DNA from 2 places in the Paraburkholderia sp. HC6.4b genome. Region 2 is predicted to be linked to the other one. Evidence: predicted binding sites of a transcription regulator. Region 2 holds the regulator's gene; the other holds the start of a gene.

Region 1 (5,981 bases), on a different contig from region 2:
AGGGGCTGTCGCAGGCCGAGCATTTCGGCCATTGGTTCGCGGCCTATAGCGCAGACGGCGCGTTGCTGGATGACGTGCCGGCCTCGGGCGCGCTGCTCTACAAGCCGGCAGGACGTTTCCGTCGTGGTCATCGAAGCGCGCGAGCGCGAGGGCGGCCGTGCTGACGCAATGTTGCGAAGCCACGCGTCGAGATACGGGCAGATGCCCTTCGCGCGTTCCAGCGGGCTGTCGGCGGTGGCCTGATCCAGCGTGCCGGCCATGAAGACGGTGAGACTGAGTGCCATCCCGTAGGCGCCCTCGAGGTTCATCTACATCGACAGCGCGATTCCCGGTTGGGCTCAGCGCAGCAGCTTGCGGCGCTCGGCCGGCGAATAGTTGCTAAGGTGCCCTTCGCGCGCCGCCTGACGCCGTGCGCGGGAGATGATCGCGCGGCTCTTGCCGGGCGAGGCCGGCGCGCTGACCTGCTTGTCCAGCACGGTGCCGCCGCATTGCGGGCAGACGGGCGTGTGGCCGGCGCGCACCAGCGTTTCGAATGCGTGGCCGCAGGCCGCGCAGCGGTAGTCGTACAGGGGCATAGTGACCAGATCTCCGTTTCAGGTGGATGGGGCGCAGCGGATCGCCCGTTGGTGCGAGCTGTGGTCTGTCATTGCGCGCTCGCTAGAACTTCATCCCGACGCCTATTCCCAGTACCAGTGGGTCGATGTCCAGCCGGCCCAACGAACTATCGCCGACCGAGGCGTCCGTGTGCATCCAGATCTTCTTGATATCCGCGTTGAGAAAGACGGTCTTCGTGATCTGCACGTCGACGCCAGCCTGCACCGCCGGACCGAAGCTGCTGCGTGACACCTGGATGCCTTCGGAGCCCGCGCTCAGGCCGTCGTTGTAGAAGTACGTGTAGTTGACCCCCGCGCCGACATACGGTCGGATCATGCCAGCATGGTTGAAGTGATATTGCAGCAGCAGCGTCGGTGGTAGCACGTTCACGCCACCGAGATCGCCGAGGCCGGACGTCACGTGATGCCGCGAGGTGGCGAGAATCAGCTCGATGCCGATCGCGTCGCGGATCATATAGGTCAGGTCCAACTCCGGCACGAATGCGTTATTGACACCCACGCCGAGCGACGACAACGTGCCGCTGGTGTGAACGTCCGGCTCGATCGAGATGGCACGCAGACGCACGAGCACGTCGCCGGCGTGGATCCCATCAGCCGTCACCTCGCCTGCCATCGTGCTTCCGTTCGCGCTGACGTCATCCGCGTATGCCAGCACTTCGAACAAACCGGTAGCGCACAGGCTTGCCACGATCATGACGGCCTTAATCATGTGCTTCATCGCTTTCCCCTTGTTGACGTATGCGGGGAATTGTCGACGCGCAAATCAGGGCTGCCCTTGCGCAGGGTCAACCGGTCCCGATCCCGAAGTCAAGATGCGACACCGGGTCACGCGTAGGAATGTCGAGATAGCGGGAGCCTTGAGGCCGGACTATTGGCCTTCAACCGCATTGACTGGTACCCAAGATGTTTCTCGCACCCGGAGACACCGATTTCGCAGCCATTGCCGGACTGGCTGCAGCCGCCGAACGGCACGCAGATCACTCTGCTACTTCTGCGCATGCAACAAGGTCATTACGCACGACCATGGCTGCAGCGCCAGATATCTGAGCTACCTCGTTCGTGAGATGGACCTGGTCGCGTCACATCTCGGACCTGACCGGCGAACCGTGCAGCTACATCTGGGAGATGGAACGCCGACCTTCTTCCGTGTTGCGGAGCTCGAAGAGCTTGTCCAGCAACTGCAGAACCGCTTCGCGTTCTCGATCGACGCAGAACTTGCCATCGAAATTGATCCGCGAACCGTCAGCACCAAAACGCTTTCACCACTCGCGCGCCTCGGCTTGAACCGAGCGAGCTTCGGCGTACAGGACTTTGCTACCGACGTTCAGCAGGCTGTCAATCGCATCCAGCCACTCGATGTGGTGGAACGCGCACTCAGCGGCGCACTGCGTCAGTGCACCGCACCCCGCCGCTTTGTTCGTCCTTGATCGACATCAATCACAAAGCTGGCCGGTTGTCGGACCATGACACTGCGAGTGTGATGCCGCATGCGTCAAGCCAGCTTCAGGTCAAAAGTGCCACAACCCGGACTTAACCACTATGACAGACAGAAAAGCCTTAAGGAAACGGTCGATAGCCATCGTCACGACATTGAGCGCCTGTCTATCGGGATGTGGTCTGACTGTGCTTGATCCAAAAGGGAGCGTCGGCGCGGCCGAGAAGTCGCTGATCGCCACCGCCACGTGGGCGATGCTGATCGTCGCGATCCCGGTGATCCTGCTGACGCTGTTCTTCGCGTGGCGCTACCGTGCGTCGAACCGTCACGCGGTCTATGCACCCAAATGGGCGCACTCGACGGCGATCGAGATCGTCGTCTGGACGATCCCCGCCCTGATCATCCTGTACCTCGGTATCCTGACCTGGCGCACCACACATGAGCTCGACCCGTACCGGCCGCTGCAGTCGAGCGTGAAGCCGATCGACGTCGAGGTGGTCGCGCTCGACTGGAAGTGGCTCTTCATCTACCCGGACCTCGGCATTGCGTCGGTGAACCAGCTCGCCGTGCCAGTCGATACGCCGGTAAATTTCCGGATCACGTCCGATTCGGTGATGAACTCATTCTTCATCCCGCAACTCGGTACCCAGGTGTATGCAATGGTCGGCATGCAGACCCGTCTGCACCTGATCGCGGATGCACCGGGAAATTTCGAAGGCATGTCCGCCAACTTCAGCGGCAAGGGATTCGCCGACATGAAGTTCCGTACGCTCGCGACGAGCGCCACCGACTTCGACGCATGGGTGCGGAAGGTCAAGGCTTCGCCGGACCGCCTGAGCATGGACGAATACGCCGAAGTCGCGAAGCCGAGCGAGAAGCAGTCGGTACGCTACTTCTCAACGATCGACCAGTACCTGTTCCGCAACATCGTTGCCCGATACAACAACGGCAACGTCACGGCCTTCCGCGACGCCGCCTGTCGCACGCAGACCACGGAGTAAGCCATGTTTGGAAAACTCACGCCCGGCGCGATTCCGTTCGATCAGCCGGTCATCATGGGCGCGGCCGCGTTCATGGCGCTCATCGTGCTGGCGGTCATCGTCACGCTCACGAAGCTCGGCCGCTGGAAGTGGCTCTGGACCGAGTGGCTGACAAGCGTCGATCACAAGAAGATCGGCATCATGTACATCATCGTCGCGGTGCTGATGCTCGTGCGCGGTTTTGTCGACGCCGTAATGATGCGGCTTCAGCTCGCGATCGCGTTTCACGGCCCGGGTTACCTGCCGCCGCACCACTACGACCAGATATTCACCGCGCACGGTGTCATCATGATCTTCTTCATGGCGATGGCGCTGATGGTCGGCCTCTTCAATCTTGTCGTGCCGCTGCAGATCGGCGCGCGCGACGTCGCCTTCCCGTTCCTGAATTCGCTGAGCTTCTGGATGACGGCGATCAGCGCGATCCTGATCAATCTGTCGCTCGTGATCGGCGAGTTCGCGCAGGTCGGCTGGCTCGCGTATCCACCGCTGTCGGAGCTGCAGTTCAGTCCCGGCGTCGGGGTCGACTACTACATCTGGAGTCTGCAGCTCTCCGGCGTCGGTACGCTGATTACCGCGATCAACTTCTTCGTGACGATAGTCAAGCTGCGCGCGCCCGGCATGACGCTGATGAAGATGCCGGTGTTCACGTGGACCGCGCTGTGCTCGAACGTGCTGATCATGGCAACGTTCCCGATCCTAACCGTGACGCTCGCACTGCTCGGCCTCGACCGCTACGCAGGCATGCACTTTTTCACCAATGAGCTCGGCGGCAACGCGATGGTGTACCTGAACCTGATCTGGGCGTGGGGCCACCCGGAGGTGTACATCCTCGTGCTGCCCGCGTTCGGCATCTACTCGGAAGTGATCGCGACCTTCGCGAAGAAACCGCTGTTTGGCTACAGAACGATGGTCTACGCGTCGTGCGCGATCACGGTGCTCGCATTCCTCGTGTGGGCGCACCACTTCTTCACGATGGGTTCCGGCGCGGACGTCAACGCGTTCTTCGGCATTATGACGATGGTCATCGCGATCCCCACGGGCGTGAAAATCTTCAACTGGCTGTTCACGATGTATCGCGGTCGCATCGAGTTCACGGCACCCGTGCTGTGGACGATCGGCTTCATGGTCACGTTCACGATCGGCGGCATGACGGGCGTGATGATGGCGATCCCGGGCGTGGACTTCGTGTTGCACAACAGCCTGTTTCTGATCGCGCACTTTCACAACGCGATCATAGGCGGCGTCGTGTTCGGCTATCTCGCAGGCTTCCATTACTGGTTCCCGAAGGCGTTCGGCTTCAAGCTTAACGAGAAGCTCGGCAAGCGGGCGTTCTGGTGCTGGTTCGTCGGCTTCTACGTGTCGTTCGTGCCGCTCTACGTGCTCGGCTTCATGGGCATGACCCGGCGCCTGAATCACTACGACAACCCGACCTGGCATCCCTGGCTGTTCGTCGCCGCATGCGGCGTGGTGCTGATCGCACTCGGCGTCGTGCACCAGATCGCCCAGGTCGTCGTGAGCGTGATCCATCGCAACGAGCCGGAATACGGCGACCTGACGGGCGACCCGTGGAACGGCCGCACGCTCGAATGGGCCACCGCGTCGCCGCCCGCTGTCTACAACTTCGCGCGCATACCAGTCGTCCACCAGCTCGACGCGTTCGCGCACATGAAGGAAAGCGGCGCAGCAAATGCCGCACTGGCGCATTACGAGGACATCCACCTACCGTCGAACACCGCGGACGGGTTCCTGATCGGCGCATTCAGCCTCGTGCTCGGCTTCGCCGGCGTCTGGCACATCACGTGGCTCGCCGTGCTGGCCTTCGTCGCGATCGTCGCCGCGCTGATCGCGCGTAGCTTCCGCGACGACCATGGCTACGTGATTCCGGCCTCGCGCGTGCGCGAAATCGAAGCACGACGCGGCAGCGCGCCCGCCCCGGCCGCCCTTGAATTACCCGAATCCGCGGAGACCTGATCCATGACGCAACCTGCATTACTCGTCCATCACGGCAGGTCGAGCGCTGACCACGGCCCAACGCCCACCGTGTTCGGCTTCTGGCTGTACCTGATGACCGACTGCATGCTGTTCGCGTCGCTGTTCGCCGTGTTCGCCGTAATGGCGCACCAGTTCGCGGGCGGCGCGTCCGGACGGGACCTGTTCGACATCCCGGGTGTTGCACTTGAAACCGGCGCGCTGCTGCTGAGCAGCACCACCTACGGCTTCGCGATGCTCGGCGCGCAGCGCCAGGGGCGTGGTGCCGTGATCGGCTGGCTCCTCGTGACGTTCGTGCTTGGCGCGCTGTTCCTCGCGTTAGAGCTGCGCGAGTTCTCGCACCTGGTTGCCGACGGTGCTGGGCCCAGTCGCAGCGCCTTCCTGTCGTCGTTCTTCACGCTGGTCGGCACCCACGGCCTGCACGTGACAGCCGGCCTCGTCTGGATGGCCGTGCTCGTCGTGCATGTCGTCCGCTCGCCTGAACTGTCCGGTCGCGACCTCACGAGTCTGACATGCCTGAGCCTCTTCTGGCACTTCCTCGACATCGTGTGGATCTGCGTGTTTTCGTTTGTCTATCTCGGGAGCATGCTCTAAATGGTCCATTCACACTCGACGTCCACGACCGCCTCGCGTGGTGACGTCGCCGGTTATATCACCGGTTTCGTGCTTGCCGTGGCGCTGACTGCTGGCTCATTCTCGATCGTCACGCAACGGTTGCTGCCGTCCGGCTCCGCGATTATGGCGCTTGCGTTGCTGGCGTTCGTGCAGATCGTCGTGCAACTGGTGACGTTCCTGCATCTCGACCTGTCGCGCGGCCAGCGCTGGAACGTGCTGGCGTTATGCTACACCGCGCTCGCCGCGCTGTTCCTGATCTTCGGCACGATCTGGGTGATGCACAATGTC
Region 2 (5,981 bases):
CGTGTCGCGCTCGTGCTGCAGCCATGTCGACACGTGATCGTTGTGCGTCGAGTGCGTCACCGCGACCGTCATGCCCGCGTCATGAAGCGCCCGGCTGACCGCCGTGCCCAAACCGCCCATCCCGCCTGTGACCAATGCCACGCGATCCGTTCCCATCTGAACTCCTCCTTGCCGTGTCTGCCATTGACGGTGCGCGCGCCGGCCTCGCCGGCTCGCGCGGCTAAACGACGCCCGCGAACGGCAGCGCGTTCTGCGAGCTCCACCACCATGCGCTCAGGCCGCCCGCGAGCGGCGCGACGCCTGGCGCGATGCCGTACGCCGCCTGCCACCCCGCATACCAGGCGGCGCAAGCGCGGTTGGCCTCGCCGAACCAGTCCGCCTCGCGCTGCGCGACGAAAGCGATCGACTTGCTCCAGTCGGCGAAGCACCGCTCGGCGTACTCGTGTGCCGCGCCCTGTGCGGTCTGATACGCCGCCGCGTAGTCGAGCCAGCCTTCGGGCGGTCCGGACGCCGTCGAGGTCCACGGTGAAGCGGGGCGCCCGGGCGGCGCATCGGATTCGGAAACCATGATCGCTGCCCTCCAGAGCACAGCATAGGATTGCCAGGCGCGCTTGCAAACCGTCGAGCGCGCCTACCACTGTATTGAGCGCGCGGCGGCCCGCGCTTGATCTGCATCAACAGCCGCGGCCGCCGGGCTCATAGACTCCATTTGACGACGGGCTCGAGCCTGCTTGTGCCCGTTTCCCCACGTTTCTGTCACGGAGCTTTGGCGATGAGCTACAAAAGCATTCTCGTTCACCTCGATACGAGCGTTCGTGCACATCCGCGCCTCGAAATCGCATTGCAGCTCGCACACCGCTTTCATGCGACGCTGACCGGCCTGTTTTCGACGTACGTGCCACCGCGGCACGCGTTCTTCGTGATGGCCGGCACCGCCGACTACTACGCGGAGCACGAGCGTCTGCGGCACGAGCGCGCCAGCGCGCTCGAGCGGCTGTTTCGTGCCGAACTCGCGCGCGCGAACGTCGACGGTCATTGGATCGCCGCGAACGGCTACGCGAACGACGTCGTGCCGCCCTATGCGCGTCTCGCCGATCTGATCGTGCTCGGGCAGACCGATCCGACCGATCCCGAGGCGTTCGTCGCCGAACAGTTCGTCGAGCACGTCGTGCTGTCGGCCGGGCGGCCGGTGCTGCTGGTGCCGTCGGGCGGCACCTTCGCGGCGCCCGGCCGCCACGTGCTGATCGCGTGGGACGGCAGCCGCGAAGCCACCCGCGCGATCCACGACGCGCTGCCGTTCCTCGCGCACGCGTCCACAGTGACGCTGCTGACGGTTCATTCGTCGGGCGATCGTCCGCCGCGCGACACGGTTCCGGGCGACGACATCGCACTCACCGTCGCGCGTCACGGCGTCAAGATCGACGTGCGCGAACTGAGCGTCGCGGACGGCACGCCGGTCGGCGACGCGCTGCTGTCGCAGGCGGCCGACCTCGGCTGCGACATGATCGTGATGGGCGCTTACGCGCATTCGCGTCTGCACGAAGTCGTACTGGGCGGCGCGACGCGCACGATGCTCGAGTCGATGACCGTGCCGGTGCTGTTGTCGCACTGAAGTGCGCGCTTAAGGAGTCCGCCATGTTTCACCGCCTACTCGTCGCGCTCGATGGCAGCGACACCGCCTCCCGTGCGTTCGACGCCGCGCTGACCCTTGCCGCCGAATCAGGCGCCGAGCTGCAGCCGCTGTACGTGATCGACGTGCCCGTCATCGCCTACGACGCGCCCGGCTTCGACCCTTGCGTGATCCAGGACGCCTTCATCGAGGAAGGCAAGCGGATCGCGGCCGATGCCCAGAGCCGGATGACCGCGCGCGGGATCAAGGGCACGGCCCGCACCGTCGAAGCCGCGATCACCGGCGAAGACGTCGCGCATCGCATCGTCGAGGCGGCGCTCGAATGGCACGCCGACGCGATCGTGATGGGCACGCACGGCCGCCGTGGTGTTCAACGACTGATGCTCGGCAGCGTCGCCGAGCGCGTGCTGCGCAGCGCCAGCTGCCCCGTGCTGATGGTTCCCGCGCACGCGAACGGCGCGACGCGCGATCAGTCAGTCCCGGCCTGCGCCGAAAACGAACTCACCTGAGCCGCGAAAACCGGCCTGCTGCGCGGCCGCTCCGACGCGATCGCGCCACGGCTGCGCGACGCGACGCTTCAGGGCCGCGCGTGCCCGTGTTCGTCATGCCGCACGATCAGCACCGGCTTGTCGGTCGCACGCACGAGCGACTCGGCGACGCTGCCGAGCAGAAAGCGCTGCACGCCGTGGCGGCCGTGCGTTCCCATCACGATCAGATCGGCTTCGATTTCGTCGGCGACGCGCGCGAGCACCGCGGACACGCTTTCGGCGTACGCGTCGATCACCCGCACGCCGCCGGGCACCTGCGCCTCGCGCATCAGCTCGCGCGGCGCATCGAGCGCGCGGCTGGCGAATTCTTGCGCCGCGGCCGCCGGTTCCGGCTCGAAAGCCACATCGGCATTGTCCGACCACTTGCCGTGCCCTACCACGCAGCAGGCTTCGAGTGTGGCGCCCGTCAGCTTCGCGAGCTTCAGCGCCTCGGCAAAGGCGCGCTGCGCGCTGGGACTGTCGTCGAGCGCAACCAGAATTCGTGCATACATGTTGGACTCCCTGTGAAAGCGCTGGCATGAACCGAAGCGGTGCCGTCGCGTGTCCGCGCCGACAGTGTGAAGCGCGCGCCGCCGCGCGGCTTGACGCAGGTCAATGGGTCTTTATCGGCTTGTTCCGTGATTACTTGATCAACTGCATGCCTGCGACCTTCGAAGCCGTCACGTCGAAAGTAGCCGTGTACTCGCACTCGGCTACATACCCCATCGCCAGCCATGCACTAGGAATATTCCTACAACACTACCCGAACTCCTAGCGCCGCTTAAATCCCCGCCGATATATTTCTGAGATGAGGTCGCCAATACTGGTCAGTATGGACACCGCTCCGCCAGCCACCTTATCGAGAGTCTTCCTCGTCGACGATGCGACCGAGGTCCGACGCCGGCTTGCTTGCCTGATCGCGCTGATTCCCGGCATCGAAATCGTCGGCGAGTCCGCCGGCGTCGAGCACACGTTCGACGACATCGTCGCGAGTCGCGCCGATGTCGCGGTGCTGGACCCGTGCTTCTCGGGCAAGACCAATCTGCTGCTGCTCGCGGCGCTGTCGCGGGTGCGGCCGTCCATCGTCAGCATCGTGTTGACCAATCATTGCACGACGGCGTTTCGCCGAGCGTGCGAAGCGGCGGGCGCCGACTTCTGCTTCGACAAGACCTCGGAGTTCGAACTCGCCTGCCGTGCCATCGAAGCGATTGCCTATGCGCGTCGTGCGCATCCGGTCTGACCGCCAGGAGCCGAGCATGCAAGTTGCCACAGTCTGTGAACCCCGCCACGACGCGCCCCGCACTTCGCACGTCGTACCGATCCACGTCGTGCCACGCACCGCGGCCACACGCTACGCCGTGCCGCGCTGCTCCACCTGCGCGATGCGCGCGATCTGCATGCCGCCCGAGCTGACATCCGACGAACTGAGCCGACTCGACACGTTGATCGGCTCGACGCGCTCGATCAAACGCGGTGATACGCTGTATCGCGCGGGCGATGCGTTTCAAAGCCTCTACGCGATCCGCGCCGGATCGTTCAAGACCGTGGTCATGCATCGCGACGGCCGCGAGCACGTGACCGGCTTCCAGATCGCCGGCGACTCGCTCGGCCTCGACGGCATCGGCGAGGGCAAGCAGAATTGCGATGCGATCGCGCTCGAAGACAGCGTCGTGTGCATCATTCCGTTCGCGCAGCTCGAGGCGATCTGTCGCGAGATGAAGCCGATGCAGCATCACATCTACCAGATGATGAGCAGCGAGATCGTGCGCGAGTCGAGCCAGATGATGCTGCTCGGCACGATGACCGCCGAACAGCGCGTCGCGACGTTTCTGCTGAACCTGTCGAAGCGCTTCAAGGCGCGCGGCTTTTCCGCGGCGGAGTTTCATTTGCGCATGACCCGCGAGGAAATCGGCTGCTTTCTGGGCATGAAGCTCGAAACGGTGAGCCGGATGTTCTCGAAGTTCCAGCGCGAGCGCCTCGTCAAGGCGAACGGCAAAACGATCCGCATCGAAGACGCGGAAGGACTGGCTCGGGTTTGAACGCCGACGCGTCGCTCGCCTCACGTTCGTTCGCGGGACATGCGGGGTGGAACAAGCGCTCCCGAACTGATATAACTCGGTGCGTTGCGGTGCGCGACCTTGCGTGACCACCCGGAGGAGCGATGGATCTGTCGAGCGGCGAGTCTTCCTGCTTCACCGGTGCGGCGTCCGTGTCGGATGTGCCCGTCGAGGATCGCTATTTCATGTTGATCGATGCGGTTCAGGACTATGCGATCTTCATGCTCGACGTGTCCGGCCGCGTGACCAGCTGGAATCCCGGCGCACAGCGCATCAAGGGCTACACGCCCGAAGAAATCATCGGCCAGCATTTCTCGAAGTTCTATACCCCGGAAGACATCGCGGCCGGCAAGCCCGCCCGCGAACTGGAAATCGCCGCAGCCGTAGGCCGCACCGAGGACGAAGGCTGGCGCGTACGTCGCGACGGCTCGCGTTTCTGGGCCAACGTGGTCGTTTCCGCCGTGCACGACGCGTCGGGCGCGCTGCTCGGCTTCGCCAAGATCACGCGCGACCTGACCGAACGTATGCGCCTCGCGGAACTCGAACGCGCGAATCAGGTATCCACGCACGTGCAGATCGCCCGCGAAAACGAGCAAAAACGTATGGCGCGCGAACTGCACGACGATCTCGGCCAACGGCTGACCGCGCTGAAAATGAGCGTCGCGCTGCTCGAAGCGAAGCTGAAAAGCCAGGCCGACACCGAGCCGCTGGCCGCGCAGACGCATGAACTGCAAAAGCAGATCGACTGGATGGCCGCTTCGCTGCGGCGTATCGCCGCCGATCTGCGGCCCCCGCTGCTCGACGACCTCGGGCTCGCCGCCGCGCTCGACTGGCTGGCCGAAGACTTCACGAAACGCTACGACGTGCGCTCGAGCGTGCATCTCGAACCGGCCGAGCCGGTGTGCGGCGAATTCGCGGCGACGGCGCTGTTTCGCATCGTTCAGGAGGCGTTGACGAACGTCGCGCGGCACGCCAAGGCCAGCTGCGTACGCATCGACATGACCTGCGCGGGCCCCATCGTATCGCTCGATATCGAGGATGACGGCGTGGGTGTCGCGCTGGATCGGTCGCAGGGAACAGATTCATTCGGTTTGCTCGGCATTCGCGAACGCGTGCGGCAGTTGCGCGGCAACGTGTCGTTCACCAGCTCGCCGGGCCATGGCTTCGGGATCTCGATCCAGATACCGGCCGACGCGCTCGCGTAATGTTCACGCGCTGCCGCGCCCCGCTGTCGCGGGTTACTCTGCGGGCGCATCCTCGGTGCTTGGCTCGCGCATGAGCAGCACCGGACAGGTCGAGAAACGCAGCACCCGCTCCGCCACGCTGCCGATCACGAGGCGCCGCACGCCGCGTCGCCCATGCGTGCCTAGCACAAGCAGATCGGCGTGGATCTGCTCGCCGTGGCGCAGCACGATCGCGGCGACGTCGTCGGACAGGCTCTCCGACTCGATCATTTCAGGGCGGCAAGGCACATCGGCGGCGGCGCAGGCCTGTTCGGCCTCCTCCAGCACCAATTGGCCGTCCTGGCGCAAGGCTTCGACGAGCGTGAGCGGGTCGTAATAGCCGGCATAGGAAAAGAGCGGCGTCTTGTCGACCACATAAACCGGATGCACGACGCCCTTCGTCAACGCGGCGAGATTCACCGCTTCTTTCAGCGCGCGTTTCGAGAAAGCACTGCCGTCTAGCGCGACGAGGATATGTTGGTACATGCCGATTCTCCACTGAGGTTGGATTTGTCAACGCGCGTGGCGCGCTCCCGCTACAGAT

Evidence for each region. The regulator FNR, encoded in region 2, switches genes on or off when oxygen is low (the NO sensors DNR and NnrR bind a similar motif). The targets are predictions, from matches to a motif close to TTGATNNNNATCAA.
Region 1: the regulator FNR is predicted to act here: its motif matches at 2,038-2,051, upstream of cyoA (ubiquinol oxidase subunit II).

What each region holds. Positions count from the first base shown of each region.
Region 1 is NZ_JACHDC010000017.1:131,246-137,226, reverse strand. It holds partial or broken gene HDG34_RS24990 (SIR2 family protein) at 1-140, shown strand, start outside; gene HDG34_RS24985 (zinc ribbon domain-containing protein) at 339-575, opposite strand; gene HDG34_RS24980 (OmpW family protein) at 658-1,332, opposite strand; partial or broken gene HDG34_RS40220 (radical SAM protein) at 1,307-1,999, shown strand; gene cyoA (ubiquinol oxidase subunit II) at 2,154-3,050, shown strand; gene cyoB (cytochrome o ubiquinol oxidase subunit I) at 3,054-5,060, shown strand; gene cyoC (cytochrome o ubiquinol oxidase subunit III) at 5,064-5,672, shown strand; gene cyoD (cytochrome o ubiquinol oxidase subunit IV) at 5,673-5,981, shown strand, end outside.
Region 2 is NZ_JACHDC010000031.1:30,621-36,601, reverse strand. It holds gene phbB (acetoacetyl-CoA reductase) at 1-156, opposite strand, end outside; gene HDG34_RS35585 (polyketide synthase) at 221-568, opposite strand; gene HDG34_RS35580 (universal stress protein) at 773-1,612, shown strand; gene HDG34_RS35575 (universal stress protein) at 1,636-2,139, shown strand; gene HDG34_RS35570 (universal stress protein) at 2,208-2,669, opposite strand; gene HDG34_RS35565 (response regulator) at 2,990-3,397, shown strand; gene fnr (fumarate/nitrate reduction transcriptional regulator Fnr) at 3,414-4,196, shown strand; gene HDG34_RS35555 (PAS domain S-box protein) at 4,319-5,419, shown strand; gene HDG34_RS35550 (universal stress protein) at 5,453-5,923, opposite strand; gene HDG34_RS35545 (universal stress protein) at 5,974-5,981, opposite strand, start outside.